2 linked regions of the Thermus thermophilus genome follow. The protein of the gene in region 1 interacts with the protein of each later gene in a pairwise test. Links are inferred from orthologs where the notes say so. Each region holds a gene or a part of one and is shown on either strand. Other genes may lie near its edges. The genes, in order: TthTMY_RS08380 and def.

Region 1 (13,932 bases):
CCCCACCTGATCCCCGAGGCGAGGAAGCTTTCCGTCATCGGCTACGACCAGATGCTGGAGATGGCCGCTTTGGGGGCCCGGGTCCTCCACCCCCGGGCGGTCTACTACGCCAAGCGCTACGGGGTGGTCCTCCACGTGCGCTCTAGCTTCTCCTACAACCCCGGTACCCTGGTGAAGGAGGTCGCCATGGAGATGGACAAGGCGGTCACGGGCGTGGCCTTGGACCTGGACCACGCCCAGATTGGGCTCATCGGCATCCCGGACCAGCCGGGCATCGCGGCCAAGGTCTTCCAGGCCCTGGCCGAACGGGGCATCGCCGTGGACATGATCATCCAGGGGGTTCCCGGCCATGACCCCTCGAGGCAGCAGATGGCCTTCACGGTGAAGAAGGACTTCGCCCAGGAGGCCCTGGAGGCTTTGGAGCCCGTCCTCGCCGAGATCGGGGGCGAGGCCATCCTGAGGCCGGACATCGCCAAGGTCTCCATCGTGGGCGTGGGCCTCGCCTCCACCCCGGAGATCCCCGCCAAGATGTTCCAGGCGGTGGCCAGCGTGGGGGCCAACATTGAGATGATCGCCACCAGCGAGGTGCGCATCTCCGTGATCATCCCCGCCGAGTACGCCGAGGCGGCGCTTAGGGCCGTCCACCAGGCCTTTGAGCTGGACAAGGCCTGATGGAGCGCCTCCACCTTTCCTGGGAGGACCTCCTCCGGCTGGTCCGCCGCCTGGCGGAGGCCCTTTCCGGGGAGCCTTTTGACCTCGTCAGGCTAATACCCTTCCGGTTGCCTTCGCCCGACGGGCCCGGGGAAGCTCCCCGGGGAGCTTTTGCCGGGGCCCCCGTGCTGGCGCAAGCCAGCATGGGGTGGTATAAAGCCCCCACCGCAGGGCGCGGCGGGGGCTCTGAGGCCGGCCTCTCAGATGAGGCCCAGGGCCTTCACCTGCTCCATCTCGTCCAGGAGCTCCTGGGCCGTGATCTCCATGCGCTTGCGGGCGAACTCGCCTATCTCCAGGCCCTCCACGACCCGGTACGCCCCGTCCTTGGCCGTCACCGGGAAGGAGTAGACGATGCCCTCGGGGATCCCGTACTCCCCCTGGGAGGGGACGGCCATGGAGACCCAGTCCCCCTCCGGGGTGCCCAGGGCCCAGTCGCGGATGTGCTCAATGGCGGCGTTCGCGGCGCTGGCGGCGCTACTGGCCCCCCGGGCCTGGATGATGGCCGCCCCCCGCTGGGCCACGGTGGGGATGAACTCCTTCTCGTACCACTCCATGTCCACGAGCTCCAGGGCGGGCCTGCCGTCCACCTCGGCGTGGAAGAGGTCGGGGAACATGGTGGAGGAGTGGTTGCCCCACACCGTCATGCGGCGGATGCGGTCCACGCCCGTCCCGGTCTTCTTGGCGAGCTGGGCCTTGGCCCGGTTGTGGTCCAGCCGGGTCATGGCGGTGAAGTTCCGGGGGTTGAGGCCAGGGGCGTTCTTGTAGGCGATGAGGGCGTTGGTGTTGGCGGGGTTGCCCACCACCAGCACCTTGACGTCCTTCTTGGCCACCTCGGCCAGGGCCCGGCCCTGCTCGGTGAAGATCTTGCCGTTCACCTGGAGAAGGTCCCGGCGCTCCATCCCCGCCTTGCGGGGGGCGGCCCCCACCAGGAGGGCGTAGTCCGCGTCCTTGAAGGCCACCTTAGGGTCGTCGGTGGCCTCGAGGCCCGCAAGCAGGGGGAAGGCGCAGTCTTCCAGCTCCATGACCACGCCCTCCAGGGCCTTCATGGCCTGGGGGATCTCCAAAAGCTGGAGGATCACCGGCTGGTCTTTGCCCAGCATCTCCCCCGCGGCGATGCGGAAGAGGAGGCTGTAGCCGATCTGTCCTGCGGCTCCGGTAACCGCCACGCGTACGGGTGCCTTCACCGTCCACCTCCTTTTCAGCCCAGGGCCTTCTTGACCAGCTCCACGATCTCGTCAATGGTGTCGGCCACGGGGATGCCCGCCTCGGCGAAGGCCCGGAGCTTGGACTCCGGGGTGCCCACGTTGCCCATGATGATGGCCCCGGCGTGGCCCATGCGCTTGCCCTTGGGGGCGGAGCGGCCCCCGATGAAGCCCACCACCGGCTTCTTCATGTGGTCCTTCACCCAAGCCGCCGCCTCCTCCTCGTCGGAGCCGCCGATCTCCCCGATGAGGACCACGGCCTCCGTCTCTGGGTCCTCGTTGAAGAGGGGGAGGAGGTCCTTGAAGGTGGTGCCGATGACGGGGTCGCCCCCGATCCCCACCGTGGTGGTGGTGCCGAGCCCCGCTTGGGAAAGGGCGGCTGCGGCCTCGTAGGTGAGGGTGCCGGAGCGGCTGATGATCCCCACCCGGCCCCGCTTGAAGACGTGGCCGGGCATGATCCCGATCTTGGTCTCCTCGGCGCTGATGATCCCCGGGCAGTTCCCCCCGATGAGGCGGCTTCCCAGGGCCTTGATCTCCTCCGCCGCCTTCACCATGTCCAGGGTGGGGATGCCCTCGGTGATGAGGACGATGAGGGGGATGCCCGCGTGGGCCGCCTCCAGGGCGGCGTCCGCCGCGGCCGGGGCGGGGACGAAGATGATGGAGGCGTCCACCTCGTGGTGCGCCACCGCCTCCTTCACCGTGTCGTAGACGGGGACCCCTAGGACCTCCGTTCCCCCTTTACCCGGGGTGACCCCGGCGACGATCTTGGTGCCGTAGTCCAGCATCTGCTTGGTGTGGAACTGCCCCTCCCGGCCGGTGATGCCCTGGACCAGGACGCGGGTGTCGCGGTTCACCAGGATCACGCCACACCTCCCACCATGGCCACGATGGCCTTGGCCGCCTCAATGGACGTGGGGTACATGTAGACGGGCTTCCCCTCCAAAAGCTTCTTGGCCTCTTCCTCGGCGGTGCCCGCCACCCGCATGACCACGGGCTTGGTGAGGAGCCCCTCCTCCAGGGCGCGGATCACCCCCTTGGCCACCTCGTCCGCCCGGGTGATGCCGCCGAAGATGTTGATGAAGACCCCCTTGACGTCGGGGTCCTTGAGGACCACCTTGAGGGCGTTGTAGACCACGTCCGCCTTGGCCCCGCCGCCGATGTCCAGGAAGTTGGCGGGCCTGCCCCCTACCCGGTTCACCAGGTCCAGGGTGTACATCACGAGGCCCGCCCCGTTGCCGATGATGCCGATGTTGCCGTCAAGCTTCACGTAGGCGAAGCCGTAGTTGCTGGCCTCCACCTCCAGGGGGTGCTCGGCCTCCACCTCCCTGAGCTCGGCCAGGTCGGGGTGGCGGAAGAGGGCGTTGTCGTCCAGGACGATCTTGGCGTCGGCGGCCACGATCTGGCCGTCCGTGGTCACCACCAGGGGGTTGATCTCGGCGATGGAGGCGTCCACGCCCTCGTAGGCCCGGTAGAGGGCCACCAGGACCTGGGCGAGCTTGTTGAGGTTGCCCTCCAGCCCCGCCCGCTTCACCATCTCCCGGGCCTCAAAGGGGCGGAACCCCTTGTGGGGGTCAATCCAGAACTTGTGGATGGCCTCGGGGCGCTCCGCGGCCACCTCCTCAATGTCCACGCCCCCCTCCTTGGAGAGCATCAGGACCACCCGCTTCTTGGCCCGGTCCAGGATGAGGCCGGCGTAGTACTCCTTGGCGATGTCCACCGCCTCGGCCACCAGGACCTTCTTCACCGTGAGGCCCTTGATGTTCATGCCCAGGATGGCCTGGGCCTTCTCGTAGGCCTCCTGGGGGGTGTCGGCGAGCTTGACGCCCCCCGCCTTTCCTCTCCCTCCCACGTGCACCTGGGCCTTGATGACCACCCGCTTGCCGAACTCCTCGGCGATCCGTTTGGCCTCCTCGGGGGTGTAGGCCACCTTCCCCGGCGGCACGGGCACCCCATAGCGGGCCAGGATCTCCTTCGCTTGATACTCGTGCAGGTTCAAGACCCACCTCCCTTGCCGGGCGACCCCGGTCAAGGGCATTATATAGGCCTTGGGCCGCGGAAACGGCCGGAAAGGGGGTGAGCGTGAACAAGGAGGCGCTGGTCCAGGTGGCGGAAGAGGTGCGCCGGGCCACGGGCCTTCCCGTGGGCTGGCGGGACGTGGAGAGGACCCTTGGGGCGCTCCGGGCAACCCGGGACCTTTGGGAGGCCGTGCGGCTTTCCCGCGTGCCCTTGCGTTTCCTCGTGCCCATTTGGGAGGGCCTCGCCCGGCGGGGGCTTCTCCGGGTGGAGGAGGGGCTTGACCTCTTGGCGGAGGTCCCGGCACCCCGCCCTGGGGAGGCGGCCTGCCCCGCCTGCGAGGGCCGGGGGCTTGTGGGGGAGAGGCTTCCGGGGCGGACGGCGGAGCGGTTTTTGGCCTGGGCCAAGGAGCGGCCCGAGGCCATCCAGGACTTTGACCAGGGGTACGTGACCCCGGAGTCCACCCTGGCCCGGGTGGCCTTGGCCTGGGACTGGGGCGACCTCGAGGGCAAGGAGGTCCTGGTCCTGGGGGACGACGACCTCACGGGCCTCGCCGCCGCCCTCACGGGTTTGCCCAAGCGGGTGGTGGTCCTGGACGCCGACCCCAGGATCGTCCGCTTCCTGGAGCGGGCGGCCAAGGCCGAGGGGCTTCCCCTCGAGGCCCACGTCCACGACCTGCGGGAGCCTCTGCCCGAGGCCTGGGTCCACGCCTTCCACACCTTCTTCACCGACCCGGTGGAAGGGCCTTTGGGCCTCCAGGCCTTCGTGGGCCGGGGGCTTCTGGCCCTGGAGGGGGAGGGGTGCGCCGGCTACGTGGGCCTGACCCACGTGGAGGCGAGCCTCGCCAAGTGGGCCGACTTCCAGCGCTTCCTCCTGGAAAACGGGGCCGTGATCACCGAGCTTCGGGACGGGTTCCACATCTACGAGAACTGGGGGTACATGGAGCAGATGCGGGCCTGGCCCTGGCTTCCCGTCAAGCGCCGCCCCGAGAAGCCCTGGTACACCTCGGCCCTGATCCGGCTGGAGCTCCTCCGCCGGGCGGACCTGGAGAACGCGCGGGTGGAGGGGGACCTCCAGGACGAGGAGGCCACCACCTACTGAGCCCCTTGGGCGGGGCGGGCGAAGAAGAGGCGGCCCACCTGGGTCTGGATGGCCTGGGTGACCACCACCTCAATCTCCTGGCCCCGGTAGCGGCTCCCCCCGTCCACCACCACCATGGAGCCGTCCTCCAGGTAGCCCACCCCCTGGTGGGGCTCCTTCCCCTCCTTGAGGATGAGGAGCTTCAGGGTGTCCCCCACCTGGAGCTGGGGCCTTAGGGCCTGGGCCAGGGCCTGGATGGAGAGGGCCTTCACCCCGTAGATCCGGGCCATCTGCAGGAGGGCGTGGTCGTTGGTGACCAAGGCGGCCTCGAGGTCTCGGGCCAGGAAGAGGAGCTTCTCGTCCACGGACTCCCCCTTGGGGGTCGTCTCCAGGACCTCGAGGGGGGCGGCCTCCCTGAGGCGCTCCAGGGTTTCCAGCCCCCGCCTCCCCTTGGCCCGCCTCAAGGGGTCTTGGCTGTCGGCGAAGTGCTGGAGCTCCTTCAGGACGAAGTGGGGCACCCACAGGGGCCCCTCCAGGAACCCCACGGCCGCCACCTCGGCCACGCGGCCGTCCACCAGGACGCTGGTGTCCAGCACCTTTCCCCCCTGGGGGGCGGGCTTGGGCTCGGGCAGCCGGAAGTAGGCCCGGTAGCCCAAAGCCAGGTAGACGAAGAGGGCCACGAGCCCGAGGGCGAGGAGGAGGCTGTGGACGGGGGAGAAGCCCGGCACCTGGGCGAGGAGGGTGGTGAGGAGGACGGCGAGGAGGAGGCCCACGGTGGAGCCCAGGGTGGCGGCCACGACCACCTCGGGGGGGAGGCTCCGGAGACGCCTCAGGCGCGCCTCCAGCGCCCCCTCCAGCCTCGGCCCCAAGAGGAGGCCGGTGAGGAGGCCCGCCAGGGCCAGGTAGAGCCGGTTGAGGGAGAGGAGGGAGGGGCTTTGGGGAAGGAGCCCCCAGTCCTCCAGAAACCCCGCGAGGCCTAGCCCAAAAAGGGCGGAGGCGAGGTAGACGAGGTGCCGCGTCCTCATGCCAGGTACGCCTCCACAGCCTCCTGAAGCCTTTTAAGGTTTCCCGGGTGGAGGAAGCGGCCAAACCCCGCCCGCTCCCCCTCCCTAAGCCTCCGCTCCAGCCCCGCCACCCGCCGCACCTCCCCGGCCAAGCCCACCTCCCCCACCAGGGCGAGGTCGGCGGGCAGGGGGCGGCCCACCACGGCGGAGTACACCGCCAGGGCTACGGCCAGGTCCAGCCCCGGGTCCTGGACCTTGAGCCCCCCGGCGAGGTTCACGTAGACGTCCAGGTTGGCGAGGGGTAGGCCAAGCCTCCGCTCCAGGACCGCGAGGACCACGTCCACGCGCCTCCCGTCCAGCCCCTGGACCACCCTGCGGGGGGCGGGGAAGGGGGTTTTGGCCGCCAGGGCCTGGACCTCCAGGGCCAAGGCCCTTTCCCCGGCCAGGGCCAGGGCCACGGCGCTTCCCGGCACCCCCAGGGGGCGCTCCTTGAGGAAGGCCTCGGAGGGGTTTTCCACCTCCAGAAGCCCCGTCTCCTCCATGCGGAAGACCCCGATCTCCCCCACGGGGCCGAAGCGGTTCTTGGCGCTCCGCAGGACCCGGTAGGGTCCTGCGGTCTCCAGGTAGAGGGTGGCGTCCACGGCGTGCTCCACGCTCTTGGGGCCGGCCACCACCCCCTCCTTGGTCACGTGGCCCACGAGGACCACGGCCACGTCCCGCTCCTTGGCGAAGCGCACCAGGGCCGAGGTCGCCTCCCGGACGGCCACCAGGCTCCCCGGGCTCCCCCCGGCCTCGAGGGTCTGCACGGAATCCACGAAGAGGACCTCCGGGGGGTCCTCCTCCAGGAGGGTGAGGAGGGGCTCGAGGCGGGTCTCCCGCACGAGGAGGAGGTCCTTCACCCCGAGGCGCTGCGCACGGAGCTTGATCTGGGCGGGGGACTCCTCCCCGGCCACGTAGTAGACCCTTTGGGGCATCCGCTTGGCCATCTCCAGGAGGAGGGTGCTCTTGCCCACCCCCGGCTCCCCTCCCAGGAGGACCACCTCCCCCGTCACGAACCCCCCGCCCAGAACCCGGTCCACCTCGGAAAGCCCCGAGGAGAAGCGGCGCTCCTCGGCCTCGTCCACCTGGGAGAGGGCGAGGAGGGGGAGGGGGGAGGGCCTGGCCCTCCTCGAGGCCGGGGCGGGGGCCGCTTCCCGGAAGCTCTCCCAGGAACCGCAGGAGGGGCACCGCCCCAAGGGCTTGGGGGTGCGGTAACCGCACTCCACGCAGGCGTAGGCGGCCTTGGCCATCCTCGGGGGGCTAGACGAGGAGCTCCTCCCCCTCCACCTCGTGGAAGGCCACCTGGCCTCCCTCCACGCTCACGTGGATCCGGCCCGTGGGCTTCCGCAGGAGGGTAATGGCCAAGGGGTCCTCTATGCGCTCCCGCAGCACGCCCCGCAGGGCGCGGGCGCTCCCCGTCTTGGGGGCCTGGTCCACCAGGAAGCGGGCCACCTCGGGGGCGAAGCTCACCTGGACGTCCCGGGCCTGGAGCTCCTTGCGGATGTCCTCCAGCATCATCTCGGCCACCCGCACCAGCTCCTCCTCCGTGAGGGGCCGGAAGCGGATGACCTCGTCCAGCCGGTCCAGAAACTCGGGGGTGAAGAGGGCCTTCAGGGGGGACTCCGTGTCCACCTCCTTGGAGGTGAAGCCGATGGCGGGGCCCACGTTGTAGCCGGTGTTGGAGGTCATGATGAGGATGACCCGGCGGAAGTCCACGGTCCGCCCCATGCCGTCCGTGAGGCGGCCCTCGTCCAGCACCTGGAGGAAGGTGTTGTAGATGTCGGGGTGGGCCTTCTCAATCTCGTCCAGGAGGACCACGCTGAAGGGCTGGCGGCGCACGGCCTCGGTGAGGCGGCCCCCCTGCTCGTAGCCCACGTACCCCGGCGGGGCCCCGATGAGCTTGGAGATGGAGTGGGGCTCCTGGAACTCGGACATGTCAAAGCGGATGAGGGCCCGCTCGGAGCCGAAGAGGACCTCGGCCAGGGCCTTGGCGAGCTGGGTCTTGCCCACGCCGCTTTGCCCCACGAAGAGGAAGCTCGCCGCCACCCGGGTCCTTCCCCCAAGCCCCACCCGGGCCCGGCGGAGGGCGTTCGCCAGGGCGCGGATGGCCTCCTCCTGGCCCACCACCCGCTTCCTGAGCTCCTCCTCCAGGCGCATGAGCTTCTCGTCGTCCTTGTCGTCCACGTAGACCCCGCCCCAGGAGTCCACCACCGCCTCCACGTCCTCCCGGGTGACGATGGGGGTGCCGTCCTCTTCCTCCGCCACCGGGAGGCCCAGGGAGGCGTTCAGGCGCACCCTCGAGGCCGCCTCGTCAATGAGGTCAATGGCCTTGTCGGGGAAGTTGCGCCCGGGAAGGGAGCGGATCCCGATCTTCACCGCAAGCTCCAGGATCTCGTCGGGGATGATCACCCCGTGGTGGGCCTCGTACCGGGGGCGGAGGCCCTTGAGGATCTCCAAGGTCTCCTCCGGGGAAGGCTCGAGGACGATCACCGGTTGGAAGCGCCGTTCCAGGGCGGCGTCTTTCTCTATGTAGCGGTGGTACTCCCCGGTGGTGGTGGCCCCGATCACCTGGATCTCCCCGCGGGCCAGGGCGGGCTTGAGGATGTTGGCGGCGTCCAGGGTGCCCTCGGCCCCCCCGGCCCCGATCAGGGTGTGGAGCTCGTCAATGAAGGCGATGACCTTGGCGTTCTTGAGCTCCTCAATGATCTGCCGCAGCCGCTCCTCAAACTCCCCCCGGTACTTGGTCCCCGCCACCACCCCGGCGAGGTCAATGGCCACCACCCGGGCCCCCTTGAGGATGGGGGGTACCCGGCCCTCCACGATGGCCTGGGCCAGGCCCTCCACGATGGCCGTCTTGCCCACCCCGGGGTCCCCGATGAGCACGGGGTTGTTCTTGGTGCGCCGGGCGAGGATCTGGATCACCCGATTGATCTCCTCCTGGCGGCCGATCACCGGGTCCAGCTTCCCCTCCCGGGCCTCCTTGGTGAGGTCGCGGCCGTACTCGTCCAGGAAGGGGGTGTTCACGGGCTTTTCCCGCTCGCGCCCCTCGGCCATGGCCAGGACCCTCCAGCGGATGGCGTCCACGTCCTTGGCGAAGTGGCTGAGGATGCGGTAGGCGATCCCGTCCCCCTCCCGGATGATGCCGAGGAGGATGTGCTCCGTGCCGATGACGGGGGAGCCCATGTTGCGGGCCTCGGCGCTGGCGAGCTCCATGACCCGCCTCGCCCTCGGGGTGATGGCCGGGGGCTCCCCGGTGCGCCCGCCCTCCCCCCGGCCCACCAGCTCCTCCACCATGCGCCGCATGGCCTCGAGGCTCGCGCCGTACTCCTGGAGGATGCGGGCCGCCGTCCCCCCCTCGCGCATCAGGCCCAGGAGGAGGTGCTCCGGGCCGATCATGGAGTGGCCTAAGCGGCTCCCCTCCTCTCTTGCGTAGTGAAAGACCAGCCTGGCGCGGTCGTCGTATCGGTTCATGCTCCCCTCTACCTCACATTCTAGCCTAGGGGGAGGGCGGCTTGGCGTTTGCGCCCCGGCTCACCTTAGGGGGGGCTTTGGGTAAGATGCCTGGTAATCGGGGCTTGGCCCCGGTGGGGAGGATTGGGATGCCTGCGAGCAGCCTGGACGAACTGGTGGCGCTGTGCAAGCGGCGCGGCTTCATCTTCCAAAGCTCCGAGATCTACGGGGGGCTTCAGGGCGTCTACGACTATGGGCCCTTGGGCGTGGAGCTCAAGAACAACCTCAAGCAGGCCTGGTGGCGACGCAACGTCTACGAGCGGGACGACATGGAGGGCCTGGACGCCAGCGTCCTCACCCACCGCCTCGTCCTCCACTACTCCGGGCACGAGGCCACCTTCGCCGACCCCATGGTGGACAACCGCATCACCAAGAAGCGCTACCGCCTGGACCACCTCCTCAAGGAGCAGCCGGAGGAGGTCCTCAAGAGGCTTTACCGGGCCATGGAGGTGGAGGAGGGGAACCTTCACGCCCTGGTCCAGGCGATGATGCAGGCCCCCGAGCGGGCCGGAGGCGCGATGACGGCGGCCGGGGTCCTGGACCCCGCAAGCGGGGAGCCCGGGGACTGGACCCCGCCCCGCTACTTCAACATGATGTTCAAGACCTACGTGGGCCCCGTGGAGGACGAGGCCTCTTTGGCCTACCTGCGCCCCGAGACCGCCCAGGGCATCTTCGTCAACTTCAAGAACGTCCTGGACGCCACGAGCCGCAAGCTGCCCTTCGGCATCGCCCAGATCGGCAAGGCCTTCCGCAACGAGATCACCCCCAGGAACTTCATCTTCCGGGTGCGGGAGTTTGAGCAGATGGAGATTGAGTACTTCGTCCGCCCGGGGGAGGACGAGTACTGGCACCGCTACTGGGTGGAGGAGCGCCTTAGGTGGTGGCAGGAGATGGGCCTAAGCCGGGAGAACCTCGTCCCCTACGAGCAGCCCCCGGAGGAGCTCGCCCACTACGCCAAGGCCACGGTGGACATCCTCTACCGCTTCCCCCACGGCCTGGAAGAGCTCGAGGGCATCGCCAACCGCACGGACTTTGACCTGGGGAGCCACACCAAGGACCAGGAGGCCCTGGGGATCACCGCCAAGGTCTTGAAGAACGAGCACTCCACCCAGCGCCTCGCCTACCGCGACCCCGAGACGGGGAAGTGGTTCGTCCCCTACGTGATTGAGCCCTCCGCCGGGGTGGACCGGGGGGTCTTGGCCCTCCTCGCCGAGGCCTTCACCCGGGAGGAGCTTCCGAGCGGGGAAGAGCGCATCGTCCTTAAGCTCAAGCCCCAGCTCGCCCCCATCAAGGTGGCGGTGATCCCCCTGGTGAAGAACCGCCCGGAGATCACCGAGTACGCCAAGCGCCTCAAGGCCAGGCTTCAGGCCCTGGGCCTCGGGCGGGTGCTCTACGAGGACACGGGCAACATCGGCAAGGCCTACCGCCGCCACGACGAGGTGGGCACCCCCTTCGCCGTCACCGTGGACTACGACACCATCGGCCAGAGCAAGGACGGCACCACCCGGCTCAAGGACACGGTCACGGTGCGGGACCGGGACACCATGGAGCAGATCAGGCTTCACGTGGACGAGCTGGAGGGCTTCCTTCGGGAGAGGCTTAGGTGGTAAGCTGGAGGAACGATCCGTTTTTGAGGGGCCCGGAGTGGCGCAAAACCGGAAGCACTGGAAGGAGGTTCTGGCTCAGCTGGAGGCGCGCATAGAGGAGCATTGGCGGAAGATCCGGGAAGAGGAAGCTAGACCTCAACCCAACTGGGGCGTCATCGCCCACTGGGAGCGGGAGATCCGGTCATGGGAAAGAAGAAGGGAACGCATCTTACGGCGCCTAGGCAGGAGGTCCTAGGCATCCCCGAGCCAATCTGGCGGGAGCTTTGGGAAGAGGTAGAGCGGGCACGGGCGCTTTACCAGGAGATGCAGGTGGCCCCTTCCCGCGAGCTGGAGCGGGAACTCTTTGGCGCCTTGACCCACCTGGTGGGCCACGTGAGCGCCATGTGGGAAGAGGCCGAGTTTCTAGAGGAGGACGCATGAGGGTGGCCGTGGTGGGGGCCACGGGGGCCGTGGGGCGGGAGATCCTCAAGGTCCTCGAGGCCCGAAACTTTCCCCTAAGCGACCTCAGGCTCTACGCCTCCCCCCGCTCCGCCGGGGTGCGCCTTCCCTTTAGGGGCGAGGAGGTCCCCGTGGAGCCCCTGCCCGAGGGGCCTTTGCCTGTGGACCTCGTCCTGGCGAGCGCCGGGGGGGCGGTCTCCAAGGCCCTCGCCCCGGTTTGGGCGGAGGGCGGGGCCCTGGTGGTGGACAACTCCAGCGCCTGGCGCTACGAGCCCTGGGTGCCCCTGGTGGTGCCCGAGGTGAACCGGGAGAAGATCTTTCAGCACCGGGGGATCATCGCCAACCCCAACTGCACCACGGCCATCCTGGCCATGGCCCTTTGGCCCCTGCACCGGGCCTTTCAGGCCAAGCGGGTCATCGTGGCCACCTACCAGGCGGCTTCCGGGGCCGGGGCCAAGGCCATGGAGGAGCTCCTTACCGAGACCCACCGCTTCCTCCACGGGGAGGCCCCCAAGGCCGAGGCCTTCGCCCACCCCCTGCCCTTCAACGTCATCCCCCACATTGACGCCTTCCAGGAGAACGGCTACACCCGCGAGGAGATGAAGGTGGTCTGGGAGACCCACAAGATCTTCGGGGACGACACCATTAGGATCAGCGCCACGGCGGTGCGGGTGCCCACCCTAAGGGCCCACGCCGAGGCGGTGAGCGTGGAGTTCGCCCGCCCCGTGACCCCGGAGGCGGCCCGGGAGGTCCTCGAGGAGGCCCCGGGGGTGGAGGTGGTGGACGAGCCCGGGGCCAAGCGCTACCCCATGCCCCTCACCGCAAGCGGCAAGTGGGACGTGGAGGTGGGGAGGATCCGGAAAAGCCTCGCCTTTGAGAACGGCCTGGACTTCTTCGTGGTGGGGGACCAGCTCCTGAAGGGGGCCGCCCTAAACGCCGTGCAGATCGCCGAGGAGTGGCTTAAGGGCGCCTGAGCCAAAGCCAGTACTCCAGGTTCCCCTCCTTCCCCGGGAGGGGGCTTTCCCCTTCCCCCAGGGCCTGGAAGCCCAGGGCCAAGGCCTTTTCCCGCACCCGCCTTAGGGCCTCCCGCCGCTTGGCCTCCTCCCGCACCACCCCCTTGTGGGCCTTGGGCCCCAGCTCAAACTGAGGCTTCACCAGGACCAGGGCCTCCCCTTGGGGCTTGAGGAGCTCCAGGACCTTGGGGAGGAGGAGGGTGGAGGAGATGAAGGAAACGTCCATCACCACGAGGTCCACGGGCTCGGGCAGGACCAGGGTGCGGGCGTCCTCTTCCTCCAGGGCCACCACCCGGGGGTCTTCCCGGAGGCGGGGGTGGAGCTGGCCCTTGCCCACGTCCACGGCGTAGACCCGCCTCGCCCCTCGCTCCAAAAGGACCTGCGTGAACCCCCCGGTGCCCGCCCCGAGGTCGGCGCACACCTTTCCCTCCACCGCCACGGGGAAGGCGGAGAGGGCCCCGAGGAGCTTGTAGGCCCCCCGGCCCACGTAGCGCTCCTCCTCCAAGAGCTCCACGGCGGCGCCTTCGGGCACGGGGTGGGCGGGCTTTTGCACCACCTTGCCCCCCACCCGCACCTTGCCCTCCTGGATCAGGCGCTTGGCCTTCTCCCGGCTTTCCACCAGGCCCCGTTCCACCAAATAGCGGTCCAGGCGCACAAGGGTATTATGGGGGGGTGGCGCCCGACCTTTCCGGGACCTGGTACGTTTTGGAGGGAGACCCGGGGGAGCACCTGGTGGTGGAGGCCTTGGGGGAGAGGCTTTCCGGCATCTGGACCAGCCGGGAGTTGGCCGAGGCCTTCCTGGCCCACCACCCCCACCTGGGGATGCGGGTGAGCGCCTTGGAGAGCCGGGCCCTGAAGGAGGCCTTCTTGAGGGCCCTCGGGATGCTCCAGGTGGAGGCGGTCATGGTGGACTACCGCCCCGGGACCCACCGGGCGCAGGTGGCCAAGGTGGAGGACCTTCTAGAGGAGGTGCGGCGTGCGTAGGCTTTTGGCGGCCCTTTTTCTGGTCTTGGCCTTCGGCGTGGCCCAGCGGGCCGAGCTCAGCGTGGGGAGCCCCTTCGGCCTCCAAGGGGGGGTGCGCTTCCCCCTCCTTCCCCTTCTCCTGGACGGGCGGGCCTACGGGGGGGTGGGCCTCGAGGCCTTGGGGGGCGGGGTGGACCTCCTCCTCAAGGTGCCCCTCACCGACCTCTACCTGGGCCTTGGGGGCTTCTACGGCACGGGGCCTGCCCTCACCTTCCCCCAGGAGGGGCGGGGCCAGGGGGGCGTGCGGATGGTCCTCGGCACCTGGCTCAACCTGCCCCTGCCCCTCCTGGGG
Region 2 (16,110 bases), 1.5 Mb from region 1 along the record:
CCTCGCCCGCAGAACCCCCCTCCCCACCCTGGCCCAAAGCCGCCTCAATCGCCTCTGGCGCTTCCTCCATCACCCCACCCTGCAAGACCCCTGGGCCCTCACCGAAGCCCTCCTCCCCCTCCTCGTCCCTCGTTTCCCCAAAGACCGCCCCCTCCCCCTCATCGTGGACTGGACCTTCACAGAGGACGGTAGGCACCAAGCCCTGGTGGCCGCCCTTCCCCTCAAGGGAAGGGCCCTGGTGGTGGCCTTCGCTCTTCACCCCCTCTCCCCTTTCCCCAGTCAAAACCGGGTGGAGGAGGAGTTCCTCCACCGCCTGGGCCGCGCCGTCCAGGACCTGGGATATACCCCCCTCTTCCTCCTGGACCGCGGCTTTGACCGGGTCTCCCTGATGCGAAAGCTCCAGGGGTGGGGCATGGGCTTCCTCATCCGCCTGCGGCAGAACCGGGAGGTGGAACCCCAAGGGGGGAAGCGCCTTCCCCTGAAGGAGGGCTACCAGCGTGTGGTCCACCCCCTGCGGGAGGAGGTCCGCCTTTTCGGACACGGTGGGGAGGGGGTAGAAGTCACCCTCCTGGTGTACCCAGGGGGTCGGGATCCCTGGTATCTGGCCTATTCGGGCCCTTTTGGGGGGGAGCCGCCCTATGGGTGGCGGATGTGGATTGAAGAGGGGTTTAGGGACCTGAAGGGGCAGGGGTTTGGGCTGGACCGCCATCGGCTGCGGACGGGGGCGAGCCTCAGGGGGTGGTTATGGCTTCTGGCCTTGGGGATGGCGCTCTTGGTCCTTCTGGGGGCGCGCTTGCAGGGCAGGGAATGGCTTCCCCGGCTTCTGGCCCATCCCGAGCGGCAAAGCCTCTTCCGTCTGGGCCGGATCGCCCTGGCCCAGGGGCCCCCGCCTTGGAGGGAAGCAGTGGTGGAGGAGCTGGTCAGGTTGCTTCAGGAACTGGGGGGAGGAAAGTGATGAGAGCTCAGCCCTTTACCATCTTGACGCAGAGACCCTTCTCGTGGCTATCTACGTCTGGGTAGATGACGAACTGAAAGCCCTGCAGGCCCAAGGATTCAAGCTCCCCCCAAAGCAAAAGCACCAGAAGGCCACCCTGGCCGAGCTCTTGACCCTCGCCATCTTCGTCCTGTTGCAAGGCCAGGACCTCGCCAAAGGCTACCTGGCCGCCAAGACCACCCTCAAGGCCTACTTCCCCTCCCTCCCCCACCTCTCCCGCTTCTACCGGGTCCTTCAGAAGGCTCAGGGGTTGTTGGCTCACCTGGCCATAAGGCTCTCCGGAGGGCAAGGTCTTCTGCAGGTGGTGGACCTCAAACCCATCCCCCTGGCCCACGGCCACCGGATTCACGGCTTGGACCTTCCTGAGGCCGCTGTGGGGGTGGGCCCCCTGGGGGCTTTCGCGGGCTACGTTCTCATGCCGGTGATGAACGAGCGCGGCCTCTTTTTTCGTTGGGCTATCCTCCCCGGGAATGCCCGGGAGACCTGGGGGAGGGACCTGCTGGACGGTCTGCCCGCGGTCTTGGGGGACCGGGGCTTTCGCTGGGTCCAGGGGGTCAAGACGCCACCCTATCGGGTCAGGGGAGGAACGGTGGTGGAGACGGGATGGAAAGAGTGGATGGGGAGGGTACGGAACTGGATTGAGACGCGGTTTAGCGTGATGGTGCGGTCTTTGGGGCTTCATCGGATAGAAGCGCGGTCCTACTGGGGGCTGGTGGCCCGGGTGAATCTCATCCTGCTCGTTCACAACCTCATACGTAGCCGGGTGCTTCTCAGGATGGCCGGGGTGGAGCTATGAGGTAGCACACGAAGGTATTACACATAAATCCTTACACGACCCCTGTCCCCCGCTGGCCACCCTATGAGTTTCCGTTTGGACTCGCTCTCCTTCCACGTTGCCAACGCCAAAACCGAGCCCGCCAGAAAGCTTACGCTCAACGCGTTGCTCTTTTTCGAAGGAGAGGGGGTTATCCTGTATGCCCCTAGAGCTGAGTTCGCGGAGCTGCTTGATTAAGGTGAGCCCATTTTTCAGTTGGGAAACGTAGGAGGCAACTCGGTAATCGTCTAGGTAGAGGAAATGCTTAAGGCTGGCCGAAGCGCTTTCTAAGAGACCGGGCGAGCTTTTCATGTTCTGCTTCCATCTGAGAACGCCGGTGCCGCTGTTCTTCCTCTAACTTTTGCACGATGACCTCTAGATCCTCTGGGGTTATGCCTGCTCGTTTGAAGCCTGCTTCCAAGCCCTGAAGGAGGGCGGAAGCGATCTGGCTCATCTCCCGTTGCAAAACTTCCTTGTTGACTATGGCACCCTTTGCCTTCTCCATGACCCCCCTCTTCTTATGCTAGCACTAAGCCAACGTTGTGTTGGCGCCAAGGCAATAGCTCCTGGAGAGGAGATGATCCTTTCAATCACACGCGCCAGAGCCTCCAGCGTGGGTGTCCCTTCGCTTAGAAAGAATACAAATAGCTTATGGCAGTTTTTATGGCAGTTGAAACCGGAAACCCCCGGAGGATGTCGTACTTAAACGCATGTAAGATACGATAAGCAAGGGCTTTTCCGTAGGTACCCGTATAGCCCAGAAGGCGGTTGGTGCGCCTTACAAGCGAGAGGTCGTAGGTTCAAGTCCTACGCCGCCCACCAGGCGGGGCGGGCCTTTTAGGCCCGCCCTTTCCTTCTTTCCCCGCCTCGGGATCCCACCCTTTCTCCCGGCTTGCCCCCATGGAGGGGCCTTATACCCTTTCGCCCTGTTCGCTCGGCCAGGTGGCGGCACCTTGATTTCGCAACACTGGTTGCCCGAAACAAGGCTTGGAAAGCTCCCTTTTGGGCCCCGGGTACTTAGCCCCTTGAGAACCCTTTACCGGGCCCCCATGCTGGCGCAAGCCGGCATGGGGTGGTATCAGGCCTCCGGAAGCCGCCGGACGGCCCAGAGGCCCAGGACGGCCAGGCCCGCGGAGAGGAGGAAGAGGGCCCCGTAGCCCCAAGCCCCCACCACCCACCCTCCGAGGACCGGGGAGAAGGCGAAGAAGCCCAGGAAGCTGTTGGCAAGGCCTAGGGTGGCGGTCCGCTCCTCGGGCGGGGCCAGGTTGAGGAGGTAGGTGTTGCCGGCGATGCCCAAGGCGGCAAGGTAGGCTCCCTGCAGGAAGAAGACCAAGGCGAAGGCCCCGGGGGGAAGGGCGAGGGCGAGAAGGGGCGTGGCGAGCACCAGCACCCCCCCTCCGAGAAAGACGGCCTTTGCCCCCCTCCGGGCCAGGGCGGACCAGAGGGCATTGGAGAGGATGAAGGCCAGGGCGTTAAGGGCAAGGTAGAGGCCGAGCTCCGCCTCCTTCCCCAAGACCCGGACCGCGTAGGCGGCGTAGAAGGGCTCCACCATGCCCGCAAGCCCCAGGAAGAGCCGGGCCGTGAGGTAGGCGCGAAACCCGGGGCGCCTTAGGGGAAGGCGGAGGTCGGTGCGCCCCACCGCCACCCCCTCCTCGGGCTCCTCCACCTGCCCGAAGACGTACCACGCCGCCCCGTAGGCCAGGGTCCCCAGGGCGAAGAGAAGGGCGTAGCCTAGGGGAAAGGGGAGGTCCAGGCCCAGAAGGGCGCGCACGCCGAAGCCGGCCATAAAGGCCAAAACCCCGCCCCCCATGTAGATCGCGGCGAAGAGTCCGGGCCGCTCCTCGCGGGGCACAGCCTTGGCCAGCACCTCCCAGTAGGGCAGGCCAGCCACGGCGGTAAAGAGGGCAAAAAGAAAAAGCCCCACCAGGAACGCGCCGAGAAGCAGGCCCGGCCACGCCCCAAGGAAGAAGGCCCCAAAGACGAGAAGAAGAAGCCCCGCGAAACGGAAGGCCGAGGCCCTGCGGTAGAGGGGAAGCTTCCTTCCGTGGCGCGCCACCCATCCCACCAAAAGGGCCTGGGGGAGGAGGCCTCCCGCCAGGGGAAGGGCGGGGACCAGGCCGATGAGGACGGGGGAGGCCCCGAGGCGGGCGGCGAAGCTCGCCAGGATGATGTTAGGGTTCATCAGCGTGTCCCCGAGCCAGATCAGCCAGCCGTTGAGGAGGATCCGGCCCCGGTTCCCGCGAAGCCCGCCTAAAATGCTTAGGATGATCCTCCTGCCCTCCCTCGGTCCCCTCCACATACTCCACCCACGCTACAACGCCGCCACGGTCCTGGCCATCCTCGAGGCGGCCAACCCCCCCGTGGTCTACCTGGCCTCCCACTCCGAGGCCTCCCTCGCCGAGGGCGCCTGGCGGGAGGAGGACCCCCTCCTCTTCCACCTCCTCCCCTGGGCGGAGGCGCGGGGCGTGCCCGTGGTGCCCGTGGACCGGGAAGCCCACCTGAAGGGGGAGGCGGAGGCCTTCCGGGAGGCCTTGGCCCAGTACCCGGCGGCCCGGCCCCACCTGGAGCGCCTGGCCGCCTTTGACCGGGACCTCTCCGCCCTCCTGCAAAGGCCCCTCACCCCGGAGCGCCTCTACGCCCCCGAGTTCCTGGGCGAGCTCGGCACCCTCTACGAGGGCTTCGTCCGCGCCTTCGGCGAGGGCCCGGCCACGGGCTTCCGGGCCAGGCGGGTGGCGGGGGTGGTGGAGGCGCTGAAGGGCCGGGAGGGGGCCGTGGTGGCGGATCTTTTGGACTTCCTCCTTCTCCTCGAGGCCTTCCCCCAGAAAGGCCCCCCGCCCCACCGGCCCACGGAGGCGGAGCGCGTCCGGGCCCTTTTGGACCGGGCCTGGCTCCTTAAGGAGGAGGACGACTGGGGCGCGCTTGTGGAGCAGCTCTTCGCCATCGGCTCCCCGGAGGCCCTGTACCTTGCGGCCCAGGTCTACCTGGCCTCGGGGCAGTGGGAGGACGCCCTGGCCCTCATGGAGGAGGTCTTCCGCATGGACTTCCAGCACCCGGGCTACCTCCCGGGGTACGTCCTGGCCCGGATGGGGCAGCTTCTGGACCTCGCCGGGGAGCGGGAGCGGGCCTTACGGGCCTACCGGGGGGTCCTGGCCCTCTCCTGGGCCCCGGAGGAGGCGAGGGCCGTGGCCCTGGCGGGGCTGAAGACGCCTTTCCGCCTCTAAGCGAAAGCCGCAGTGGGGGCCCTTCAACCAGGGCATTTGTCCCGGAAGCGGGGGGCTATCCTTAGGGCATGGAGGTCCAGCTCCGCAGGGCCCGCCGCGCCATGTACCTCCGCCTCGCCGCCTGGCACGCGGGGCCCTTGGGCCTCGCCTGGGCGGGGCGGCCGGAGCTCGCCCCCCGCTACCCGGAGGCCTACGCCCGCTGTGGCGGGGCCCCAGGGCTGGCGTGCGCCGGCGTGGGGGGGGAGCCCCGCGTCTGCCTGGTCCGCCGCCTGGAAAGGCTCGCCCGGAGCGCCGAGCGGGGCGGAAGGCGGCGCCGCGCCCAGGAGAAGGCCCTGGTGGAAGAACTTCTCCTCTGCGTGGGCCACCTCCAAAAGGAGCTTCCCCCAGAGTTCCTGCCCGTCCTCGAGGCCACGGAAAAAGCCCTGCGCCAAGACCTGGACTACCTCCGAAGCGTCGCCTCAGCGCCCCTTTCGCCCAAGCAGAAAGGCCAGGACCAGGGACAAGGCCCCTAGGCCGAAGGCGGCGAGGCTTGGGGCCTCCAGGGCGAACCGCTTGGGGCGCAGGGGCCTGAGCACCCCTTCCTGGTAGGCGGCCCTTTGGTCCTCGGGGCGGAGGGCGAGGACGTCCACCACCGGAGGCATGCCCAAGGGGGCCCCCAGGACCCAGGCCCCCCCTTCCGGGGAAACGGGGCGCAGGTACCAGGGGGCGAAGGGGTCAAAGAGCCCCACCGCCCCGTAGTAGCCGTACCCCCCCGGGGGAAGGCCCGTGGACCAGACCACCCACTCCCCCTCCCGCCAGGCCCGCACCGCCTCCCTCTTCCCCTCGGGGCTTCTCCGTTCCACCCCGAAGCCCGTGACCGCGAAGGCCGCCTCCCACCCCTGGCCCGGGGGGGTGCGGAGGCCGGGAAGAAGGGCCTCCTCCCCCCCTGGGGCGAGGTCCAGGTAGACCAGGGCCGTGGCCAGGCTGAAGCCCAAGGGCCCGCCCAAGGGGTTGGGGTAGCGGGCGAGCCGCAGCTTGAGGACGAGCTCCCCCTGCCGAACCTCCCCGGCCAAGGCGGTGAGGTCGGCGTACCCCTCCCCGGCCTCCTGGTAAAGGGCGGCCTGGGGATAGAGGTAGGCGAGGCCGTGGGCGTCCCCGAGGGGGTCTTGAAAGAGGAACAGCACGGGCCCCTTTATACCAGCTTCAGCACCGCCCGCGCCAGCTTCTTGGGGTCGTGCTGGGCAAGCTCCCCCGCCTCGCGGAAGTCCCCCTCCAGCACCCGCACCCCGTCCACCCTGAAGGGACGAGGGTCGTAGGCCACGGGGTGGCGCCCCTCGGCGGCGTAGCGCCGGAGCACCGGCTCGGGGATGGGGGCGGTGTGGACCACCACCACGTCCGGCCTCCGCCCCAGGTGGTGGGCCACGGCCTTGTAGTGGTCGTAGGCGGTGTACCCGTCCGTCTCCCCGGGCTCGGTCATGAGGTTGACCACGTAGACCACAAGGGCCCCCGACCGCCGCACCGCCTCGCGGATGGGCCCGGGGAGGAAGCTGGGGATGACGCTGGTGTAGAGGCTCCCAGGCCCCAGGAGGACGAGGTCCGCCCGGCGGAGGGCCTCGAGGACCTCCCCCATGACCACGCTGGGCTCGGGCTCTAGCCCCACCTCCCGCACCCGGCCCCCGGCCTCCCTCAAGGCCACCTCCCCCACCACCCTCCGCCCGTCCTGGAGGCGGGCGGCGAGGCGCACCGCCTGGGGCGTGGCGGGCAGGACCTGGCCCCGAAGGTTCAGGATGGCGTTGGCCTGGCGCACCGCTTCGGCGAAGTCCCCGCTCGCCTCGTACAGGGTGACGAGGAAGAGGTTGCCGAAGGTGTGGCCGGAAAACTCCCCCCGGCGGAAACGGTAGGCGAGGAGGCGGGGAAGGGCGGGGTGATCGGAGAGGGCGGCCAGGCAGTCCACCAGGTCCCCCACCGCCGGGAGGCCGTAGGCGAGCCTAAGCCGCCCCGTGGACCCCCCGTCGTCCGTGACCGCCACCACGGCGGTGAGGTTGGCCGTCCCCTCCTTGAGGCCGGAAAGGGCCCGGGAAAGCCCCGTCCCCCCCCCGAAGGCCACGACCCTAGGCCCCCGCTCCAGCCGCCTTCGGACGTAGACCCGTTCCGGCACCTCCTCGGGCCGGGTGAAGGCGGAAAGCATGCTCCGGTTCATGGCCCGCACCCCGAGGACCAAAAGCCCCCCACCCAGGGCGGCGACCCCCCAGGCGGCGAGGGGCGGCAGGGTGGGCAAGGGGAGGGCCTGGCCCAGCCCCCAGGCCGCCATCCCCACCCCGAGGCCCGCCAGGGCGGCGTAGCGCTTGACCCGCATCCCGGGGTGGAGCCAGCGCCACGCCGGGTGGGCCCACACGCCCCTACCCTTCCCGCGCCACATCCCGGTGCACCACCTCCACGGCGAACCTGCCGGAAAGCTCCTCCGCCAGGCGCTCCGCCACGGCCACGCTCCGGTGCCTTCCCCCGGTGCAGCCCACGGCCACGGTGTAAAAGGCCCGCCCCTCCGCCCGCGCCCCTTCGGCCGCGAGCCCGGCCACGGCGAGGAGGGCCCGGTAGTAGGGCTCCGCGGCCTCGGAGAAGACGTAGCGCCGAACCTCGGGGTCCAGGCCCGTTCGGGGCCTGAGGGCCGGGTCGTAGTGGGGGTTGGGCAGGGGGCGGACGTCCAGGACCAGGTCCGCCTCCTGGGGGGGGCCCCACTTGAAGCCGAAGGAGACCAGGCGGAGGAGGAACCCTTCCTCCTCGCCCAGAAGGCGAACCAGGGCCTCCTTGAGCCCTCGAGGCGAGAGCTCCGAGGTGTCCACCACCAGTTGGGCCCGCCCCCTGAGGCCCGCCAGGGCCCGCCTCTCCTCGGCAATCTCCCGCATCAGGTTCCCCGCCCCCAAGGGGTGGACCCGGCGGGTGAGGTTGTAGCGGCGGAGGAGGACCTCGGGCCGGGCCTCGAGGTAGATCACGGTGGGCCGCAACGCCTCCAGGACCTCCTCCAGGTCCTGGAAGAAGGCCAGGGCCCGGGCGTCCACCACCACCCCCACCCGGGCGAGGCCCCGGGCCGCCGCCTCCTGGAGGAGGGGGGGCCAGAGCCTGGGGGGGAGGTTGTCCACCATGAAGTAGCCGAGGTCCTCCAGAAAACCCCGGGCCGTGGTCTTGCCCGCCCCGGAGAGGCCCGTGAGGACGAGGAAGCGCATCCCCCTGACTATACCTGGCCGAGCCGGGTCCCCGGGGCCACGCCGTAGCCCCGGGCCCAGTCGGCGGCGGGCATGGCCCGCCTTCCCTCGGGCTGGACCTCCTCCAGGAGGAGGAGGCCCGAGGCCGTGCCCACCGCCACGCCCTCCGGCCCCACCCGGGCCACCACCCCGGGCTCCCCTTCCCCAGACTCGGGGCGGAGCCTCAGGGCCTTGACCCGAAGGCCCCGGTGGAAGAAGTAGCTCCCGGGCCAGGGCTGGACGGCCCGGTGGCGGCGGTAGAGGGCCTCGGCGCTCTCCCCGAAGTCCAGCCGCCCCTCCTCCTTGGAAAGGGGCGGGGCGTAGGAGGCCTCCCCTTCCTGGGGCCTAGGGGTGAGCTCCGGAAGGCGCTCCAAAACCTCAAGAAGGAGCTCCACCCCCTTGTCCCTGAGCCGGTTCCCCAAGGCCACGGCGTCCTCGTCCGGCAGGATGGGCGTCCGCCAGACGGCGTAGAGGGGGCCGGTGTCCAGGCCCTCGTCCAGGCGCATGATGGAGACCCCGGTCTCCTGCTCCCCGGCGAGGAGGGCCCGCTGGACGGGGGCCGCCCCCCGGTACTTGGGGAGGAGGGAAGGGTGGAGGTTGAGGAAGCCGTGTGGGGGGATGTCCAAGGCCTCCTTGGGGATGAGCTTCCCGTAGGCCGCCACCACGGCCACCTCGGGCGCGGCCTGGCGCAAGGCCTCGAGGAAGGCCTCCTCCCTAAGCCGCGCCGGGCGCAAAAGGGGAAGCCCCTCCGCCTCGGCGTAGCGGGCCACGGGGCTCGGGGCGGGCCTCAGACCCCGGCCCTGGGGCTTGTCGGGCTGGGAGACCACCAGGACCACCTGGTGGCGCTTGCGCAGGGCGTCCAGCACGGGGACGGCCCAAAGGGGGGTGCCGAAGAAGGCCACCCTCATCCCTGGGAAAGCTCCTTCAGCAAGGCCCGGGCCTCCTTCTGGAAGCGGACGAGCTCCGCCCGGTTGGCCTCCAGGAAGGCCTCCCGCTTGGGCTTGGGCAGGCGCTCAAAGAAGAGGATCCCGTCCAAATGGTCTATCTCGTGCTGGAAGACCCGGGCCATGTACCCCTCGAGCGCCAACACGCGCCTACGGCCCTCCTCGTCCTGGTACTCCACCCGGATGCGCTCCGCCCGGGGCACCTCCTCGGAGTAGAGGCCGGGCAGGGAGAGGCACCCCTCCGTCCCCTCCACCAGCCCCTCCCGGTAGGTGATCACCGGGTTCGCCACCACGTAGACCCGGCGCACGAGCTCCCTCAGGGGCCTCTCCTCCTCCCCCTCAGGCTCGTCGGCGTACTCCACCGCCACGAAGAGGCGCTGGGAGAGGCCGATCTGGGGGGCGGCAAGCCCCACCCCCTTGGCCTCAAACATCGTCTCCAGCATGTCCTCCGCCAGGCGCTTAATCCCCGAGAAGTCCTCCACGGGCCGGGCCTTGCGGCGGAGGACGGGGTCTCCGTAAAGCCGGATGGGGTAGACCATCCTTGCTATTCTAGCGCAACCCGCACCCGAACCGGTCCCAGGGTCTGGACCCCCGGGGGGAGGTCCGGGGCCAGCGCCACCTCCGCCTCCCCCGGGCCCAGGTCCTCTTGGAGGGTGGCGGTCACCCCCGTAAGGCCCTCCAGGGCCTCCCGCGGGCCCACGAGGCGCACCGTCTTGGGGGCGTAGTCCAGGAGGCGGCGCCCCGGGGGGGGCTTCAGGGAGAGGGGCACCTCCTTGAGGAAAAGGGCCTCCCGGCGCTCCACCACCCGGACCCGGTTGGGCCGGAGCTCCACGCCCTCCAAGGGGCCCTCCGGGCCGAAGGGGAAGAGGGCCACCTCGTCCCCCAGGTCCAGGCCCACGGCGCTCACGGCGGCCTCCACCCGGCTTTCCGGCCCCACCGCCTCCACGAAGGCGGGGTCGGTGAGGACCCAGGCCCCCTGGGCCAGGACCTCCACGGGGATCTGGCGCTGGGCCTCCACCTCCACCACCACCCCCACCCGGGCGGGCACCGCCTCGAGGACCTCCACCCCTTGAGGGGTCGCCACCCGCACCTCCCGCACCACCTCCCCCTCGGCCCCGGAGAGGTCCAGGTAGGCGGAGACGGGAAGGGCCCGCCCCTCCAACAAGGGCGCAGGCCCCCTAAGCCGCAGGAGGACCTCCCGGGGAAGGCCCAGGGCGCGCCGCCCCTCCCCAAGCCCCACCACCTGGAGGGGGACCCTGAGGCTCCGCTCCACCACGGGGGCCCGCTCCTGGAGGCTGTACCAGAGGGCGAAGGCCACGAGGAGGGCCAGCAGGAAGGCGGGCCAGTCACGCATCCCGCACCACCTCCTTGAGGCGCGCCCGCAGGGCCTCGAGGGAGAGGGGCGGGGAGAGCCTCCCCCCCTCGGCCACCCGGATGGCCCCCGTTTCCTCGCTCACCACGATGACCAGGGCGTCGGACACCTCGGAGAGGCCCAAGGCCGCCCGGTGCCGGGTGCCGAGGCCCATGCCCACCTCGGAGAGGGGGAAGACGCACCCCGCGGCGAACAGCCTCCCCTCCCGCACGATGGCCCCCCCGTCGTGCAGGGGAGTGCCGGGGTAGAAGAGGGTCTCCAGAAGCCGGGCGGAGAGCCGGGCGTTCAGCACCTCGCCGCTTGCCGCATACTCCCCCAAGGGGGTGCGCCGCTCCAGGGCGAGGAGGGCCCCGTGGCGCCGCTCGGCCAGGCGGCGAAGCCCGAGGAGGAGTTCTTCCAGCTCCAAGGCCACCGGGGGGGGCCTAAGCGCCCCCTGGCCCCGGCCAAGCCGCTCCAGAAGCCCGCGAAGCTCCGGCTGGAAGACCACGATGAGGGCGAACGCGCCCAAGGTGGCGGCGTTTCCCAGGATCCAGCTTAGGGTGGAGAGGCCGAGGAGGCTCGCCAGAAACCAGGTGGCGAGGTAGACCAAAACGCCGCGGACGAGGTTCAGGGCCCGGGTACCGGCGAGGATGCGGTAGAGGGAGTAGAGGAGGACGCCCACAAGGAAGATGTCCAAGAGGTCGCGCCAGGTGAGGGGCATGGCTCAGACAAGGCTCGTTCCGGGGCCGTCCCAGGCCAGGCGGAAGAGGCGGGCCCAGGTGGCCCCGAGGTCGGCGAAGGTCTCCCGGGTGCCCAAGTCCCCCTCCACCCCCGGCCCCACCCAGAGGAGCATCCCGTACTCCCGGGTGTGGTCGGTGCCGAAGAAGGTGGGGTCGTTGCCGTGGTCCGAGACCAGGAAGAGGTGGTCCTCGGGTCCCAAGGCGGCAAGAAGCCTCGGGAGGAAGGCGTCCAGCTCCACGAGGGCCCTCCCGTACCCTTCGGGGTCGCGGCGGTGGCCGTACTTGGAGTCAAAGTCCACCAGGTTGGTGAAGAGGAGGCCGGAAAAGGGCTCTCCCATGAGGGCCAAGGTCTTCTCCAGACCGTCCCGGTTGTCCTCCGTCTTGACCTTGCGGGTGAAGCCGCGCCCCGCATAGATGTCGGGGATCTTCCCCACCCCCACCACCTCGAGGCCCCCCTCCCGCAAAACGTCCAGGACGTTCCTCGGGGGCTCCAGGGCGAAGTCCTTCCGGAGGTGCTCCAGCCGGTAAAACCTCCCCGGCTCCCCGGCGAAGGGCCGGGCGATCACCCGGGCCACCTGGAGCTCGCCCACGAGCCTCTCCCGGGCCACCTGGCAAAAGCGGTAGAGCTCCTCCACGGGAACCACGTCCACGTGGGCCGCCACCTGGAAGACAGAGTCGGCGGAGGTGTAGACGATGGGGTAGCCCGTCTTAAGGTGGGCCTCCCCGTAGTCGCGGATGGCCTCCGTCCCCGAGTAGGGGCGGTTCAAAAGCCACCCTCCCACCCCGATGGCCTCGGCCCACTCCCGGAGAAAGTCCTCGGGAAACCCCTGGGGAAAGGTGCGGAAAGGCTTTTCCAGGTGGATCCCCACGAACTCCCAGTGCCCCGTGGTGGTGTCCTTGCCGGGGTTCACCTCCCGCATGCGGCCGAACCCGCCCCGGGGCCGCTCGGCGCGGGGCAGGGTGTGGACCCCGGGGACCCGGCCGAGGCCGAGGCCGGCCAGGTGGGGGAGGGCGATCCCGGTCTTCAGGACCGTGTGGTCCAAGGTGTCCGCCCCCTCGTCGCCGAAGAGGGGGGCGTCGGGCAGGTAGCCCAGGCCCACGGAGTCCAAAACGATGGCCACCGCCTTCAAGACCTGAGGCCCCCCTCCTCCTCCTCGGCCATGGCCATGAGCTCCTCCGGGGACATCTCGGAGAGGGCCCGCACCGCCTGGAACTCCTCCACGAGCCCCTGGATCTCCTCCATGGCCTCCTTGAGGGTGAGTTCCCCGTCCCTATACTCGTCCAAAACCTCCTCTATGGCCTCCAACACCCCCACCGCGGCGCTCGCCTGGAAGAGGGCCTGGGCCAGCTCGGAGAGCCTTTCCGCCAGGTCCATGCCCCCATGCTACCCCAAAAGCTCGGCGAGCCGGGAAAGGGCCCGGCCGTACTTCTTGGCGAAGGCCCCGTGGCGGTAGCTTTCGGGGAAGAGGTCCTTCAGGGGGGCCCCGGAGGCCTTGAGGTCCAGGCCCAGGTTGTAGAGCTGGTCCACGAAGTGGACGAAGCGCAGGGCGTCGTTCTGGTCGTGGAGGGGTTCTAGGCCGCGGAGGTAGACGGCCTCCAGGCCGTCAAAGAGGTAGCGGTAGCGGATGGGGTGGAGCCGCCTCAGGTGGGCGATGAGCTCGGGAAAATCGTCCAGGCTCTTGGGCCTGGGGTCCTCCCGGTAAAGGGCGAGGAGCCTTTCCTCGGGGAGGGGGTCGGGCAGGCGGTCCGGGTCCCGGTGGCGGAAGTCCTCCCCCTCAATCCGCTCCACGGCGAAGCGGCGGGCGAGGCTTTGGATCTGGTGGCGGAACTGCTCGGCGTTGAACCGCCCCTCCCCCAGGGCCCCGGGCGGGGTGTTGGAGGTGGTGGCGACCCTCAGGCCCCGGTCCATGGTGAGGGCGAGGAAGTGGGTGACCATCTGGGCGTTCCCCGGGTCGTCCAGCTCAAACTCGTCCAGGAAGAGGTAGCGGAGCCCGGAAAACCGCCTCGCCCCCTCCCTAAGGCCCAAAAGCCCCAGGGTGTAGGTGAGCTCCTCAAAGGTGAGGAAGGCCTTGGGGGGAGGGGCCTCGAGGTAGGCGGCCACCAGGAGGTGGGTCTTCCCCACCCCGAACCCCCCGTCCAGGTAGATCCCCTGGGGCCCGGGAAGCCGGGGGCGGAGGAACCCCCGGGGGCGGTCGTGCACCCAGCGGCGGAGCCGCTCCTTGGCCAGGGCCTGGGAGGGGTAGCGGGGGTCGGGCCGGTAGGTCTGAAAGGTGGCCCCGAGGAAGCGGGGCGGGGGCACGAAGCCCTGGAGGAGCCGGTCCAGGTCCACCTCAGGGGTGCGCTCCACGAGCCGCATGGCCCTAAGGCTAAGGGGCCGCACCCGGGTCCCGCAACCCAAGGAGGGGCCGTAGGGGACCGCACGACACGGGGTGCCCGAAACAGGGCTTGGAAAAGGGCTCCCGCCGCGGCGAAAGCCGCCTAGGGCTACCCCGAGGCGGGGCGGAGGCCCAGGCGCTCCAGGACCATGCGGGTGGCGGGGCTTTTGTTCAGGGTGTAGAAGTGGACGCCCTCCACCCCGGCCTCTAGGAGCTCCGCCACCTGGCGGACGGCGTGCTCCACCCCGATCTCCAGGACGGCCTCGGGATCGTCCTGGTGGCGCTCCAGCTTGGCGAGGAGGGGCCCGGGGATGCTCGCCCCGCAGACCTCGGTGAAGCGGCGGAGCTGGCGGTAGCTGGTGACGGGCATGATGCCGGGGAGGATGGGGATCCCGATGCCCGCCCGCCTCGCCCGCTCCAGGAAGCCGAAGTAGTGGGCGTTGTTGAAGAAGAGCTGGGTGATGGCGAAGTCCAGCCCCGCCTCCACCTTGGCCTTGAAGTGGCGGAGGTCGGCCTCGAGGCTCCCGCTTTCCGGGTGCCCCTCGGGGTAGGCCGCCCCGCCCACGGAGACCCGGTCCCCGTACCGCTCCCGGATGAGGGCCACAAGCTCCGCCGCGTAGCGGAAGCCCTCCGGGTGGGGGCGGAAGACCCTTTCCCCCCTTGGGGGGTCGCCCCGGAGGGCGAGGAGGTTTTCCACGCCGCTTTCCACGAAGCGGTGGAGGACCTCGGCCACCTCCTTTTGGCTCTGGCCCGCCACGGTGAGGTGGGCGAGGGGATTGAGGCCGAGGCTCCGGATCCTCTGGGCCCAGACCACGCTCCGCTCCCGGGTGCTCCCCATGGCCCCGTAGGTGATGGAGACGAAGGCGGGGCGGAAGGCCTTGAGCTCCTCCAGGGTGCGGAAGAGGGCCTCCTCCCCCTCCGGGTCCTTCGGGGGGAAGAACTCAAAGGAGAAGAGCGGGCCCCGCCGCGCCTTGAGGAGGTCCCGTATTTTCATGCGAACGAGTGTAGCCCCCCTTCTCCCCGGGGTCAAGGCGGCCGGGGTACCATGAGGGCATGGTCCAGGTGCCCGAGATCCCCAAGGTGGAAACCGTGGAACTCCCCGCCAAGGAGACGGCCCTCATCGTGGTGGACATGCAGAACGACTTCGCTCACCCCAAGGGGGCCCTCTTCGTCCCCGACGCCCCCAAAAGCGTCCCCGCCATCAAGCTTCTCCTGGAGAAGGCGCGGAAGGCCGGGGCCAAGGTGGTCTACACCCAGGACTGGCACCGGGAGGACGACCCCGAGTTCCAGATCTGGCCCCGGCACGCCGTGGCCGGGACCTGGGGCGCGGAGATCCTGGAGGAGCTTAAGCCCGAGCCTGAGGACCTCGTCATCCAGAAGGTCCGCTACGACGCCTTCTACGGCACCCCCTTGGACCACTACCTCCACCTCTTCGGGGTCAAGCACGTGGTGGACACGGGGACGGTGGCCAACATCTGCGTCCTGCACACGGCGGGGTCCGCGGCCTTGCGCTGGTACAACGTGGTCCTTCCCGAGGACGCCACCAGCGCCCTCACCCCCTTTGACCTCGAGGCCACCTTGCGCCAGGTGACCTTCCTCTACCAGGGCAAGGTCACCCGGGCCGAGGGGGTGCGGTTTGTTTGAGGCGGGAGGGTAGGGTGCCCGGGAAAGGGGTGCTCCCCCTCGCCCTGGCGGAAGGGGAGGGGGAGGTCGCCCTTCTGCGGCGGGCCCAGGGCCTGGGCCTCCCCGTGGCCCCCACCTGGGTGGTGCGCCTGGAGGAGGAGTTCTACCGCCTGAACAACCTGAAGGAGCGCCTGGAGGACCTTTTCCTCGGGGTCTTCGGGGTGCGCATAGACGAAGAACGGCTGCTTTGGGCCGCGGAGGAGGCCCGGCGGGCGGTGCGGGAAAGCTACCTCCTCCCCGAGCGGGCCGAGGCCTTCCTGGAAGCCCTCAAAGGGCGCGGGCCCTTCCTCCTCCGCTACGCGGGGGAGGCCGAGGGGGAAAGGGCCTCCACCCCCCAGGAGGCCCTCTTCGCCCTGAAGCGGCTTTGGACCCGGCGCTTTGCGGTGGAGGCCGTCCTGGAGCGCTACCCCGCCCTCCTGCCCCCCTTCACCCCCGTCCTGGTCCAGGAGGTGGCGGGGGAGGTGGCGGAGGACCCCTTCCTCTCCCTGGACCTCTCCCGGGCCCTGGGACGGGGGGTGGTGGCCTACGCCTGGGGGGGGAAGCTCGTGCGGGTAGAATCCCCCCATGGTGGATAGCCACGTCCACACCCCCCTCTGCGGCCACGCGGAGGGCCACCCCGAGGCCTACCTGGAGGAGGCGCGGGCCAAGGGGCTTAAAGGCGTGGTCTTCACCGACCACAGCCCCATGCCCCCCTGGTACGACCCGGGAAGCCGGATGCGCCTCGAGGCCCTCCCCTTTTACCTCCTCGCCCTGGAAAGGGTGCGGGAACG

Evidence for each region.
Region 2: the proteins of TthTMY_RS08380 (region 1) and def interact in binary tests that used the Escherichia coli proteins (3 or more experiments, as listed by UniProt). The link is inferred for Thermus thermophilus from one-to-one orthologs.

Annotation. Positions count from the first base shown.
Region 1 is NZ_AP025158.1:1,565,075-1,579,006, reverse strand. The notes cover bases 10,609-13,580. They hold TthTMY_RS08380 (aspartate-semialdehyde dehydrogenase), read left to right. Parts: upstream 10,609-11,582; coding sequence 11,583-12,578; downstream 12,579-13,580. Other genes in these bases: TthTMY_RS08370 (DUF3234 domain-containing protein), read left to right, coding at 13,290-13,580; TthTMY_RS08375 (TlyA family RNA methyltransferase), read right to left, coding at 12,565-13,272; TthTMY_RS08385 (hypothetical protein), read left to right, coding at 11,350-11,586; TthTMY_RS08390 (glycine--tRNA ligase), read left to right, coding at 10,609-11,169. Also shown: TthTMY_RS08435 (aspartate kinase), read left to right, coding at 1-672; TthTMY_RS08430 (malate dehydrogenase), read right to left, coding at 912-1,895; sucD (succinate--CoA ligase subunit alpha), read right to left, coding at 1,910-2,776; sucC (ADP-forming succinate--CoA ligase subunit beta), read right to left, coding at 2,773-3,948; TthTMY_RS11890 (bis-aminopropyl spermidine synthase family protein), read left to right, coding at 3,993-5,027; TthTMY_RS08405 (PIN/TRAM domain-containing protein), read right to left, coding at 5,021-6,031; DNA repair protein RadA, read right to left, coding at 6,028-7,299; TthTMY_RS08395 (ATP-dependent Clp protease ATP-binding subunit), read right to left, coding at 7,310-9,520; more of TthTMY_RS08390, read left to right, coding at 9,649-10,608; more of TthTMY_RS08370, read left to right, coding at 13,581-13,601; TthTMY_RS08365 (hypothetical protein), read left to right, coding at 13,594-13,932.
Region 2 is NZ_AP025158.1:47,050-63,159, reverse strand. The notes cover bases 7,942-10,777. They hold def (peptide deformylase), read right to left. Parts: upstream 9,731-10,777; coding sequence 9,152-9,730; downstream 7,942-9,151. Other genes in these bases: cdaA (diadenylate cyclase CdaA), read right to left, coding at 10,538-10,777; TthTMY_RS00295 (YbbR-like domain-containing protein), read right to left, coding at 9,736-10,545; fmt (methionyl-tRNA formyltransferase), read right to left, coding at 8,238-9,155; rapZ (RNase adapter RapZ), read right to left, coding at 7,942-8,229. Also shown: TthTMY_RS00350 (IS4 family transposase), read left to right, coding at 1-955; TthTMY_RS00345 (transposase), read left to right, coding at 999-1,790; TthTMY_RS11915 (DUF6414 family protein), read right to left, coding at 1,785-2,120; TthTMY_RS00340 (hypothetical protein), read right to left, coding at 2,074-2,313; TthTMY_RS00335 (MFS transporter), read right to left, coding at 2,887-3,990; TthTMY_RS00330 (tetratricopeptide repeat protein), read left to right, coding at 4,064-5,029; TthTMY_RS00325 (hypothetical protein), read left to right, coding at 5,098-5,541; TthTMY_RS00320 (glucodextranase DOMON-like domain-containing protein), read right to left, coding at 5,488-6,192; TthTMY_RS00315 (gluconeogenesis factor YvcK family protein), read right to left, coding at 6,201-7,427; more of rapZ, read right to left, coding at 7,408-7,941; more of cdaA, read right to left, coding at 10,778-11,263; TthTMY_RS00285 (phosphopentomutase), read right to left, coding at 11,267-12,412; TthTMY_RS00280 (hypothetical protein), read right to left, coding at 12,409-12,657; zapE (AFG1/ZapE family ATPase), read right to left, coding at 12,667-13,638; metF (methylenetetrahydrofolate reductase [NAD(P)H]), read right to left, coding at 13,767-14,651; TthTMY_RS00265 (nicotinamidase), read left to right, coding at 14,711-15,301; and 2 more genes. UniProt on the Escherichia coli protein: Removes the formyl group from the N-terminal Met of newly synthesized proteins. Requires at least a dipeptide for an efficient rate of reaction. N-terminal L-methionine is a prerequisite for activity but the enzyme has broad specificity at other positions.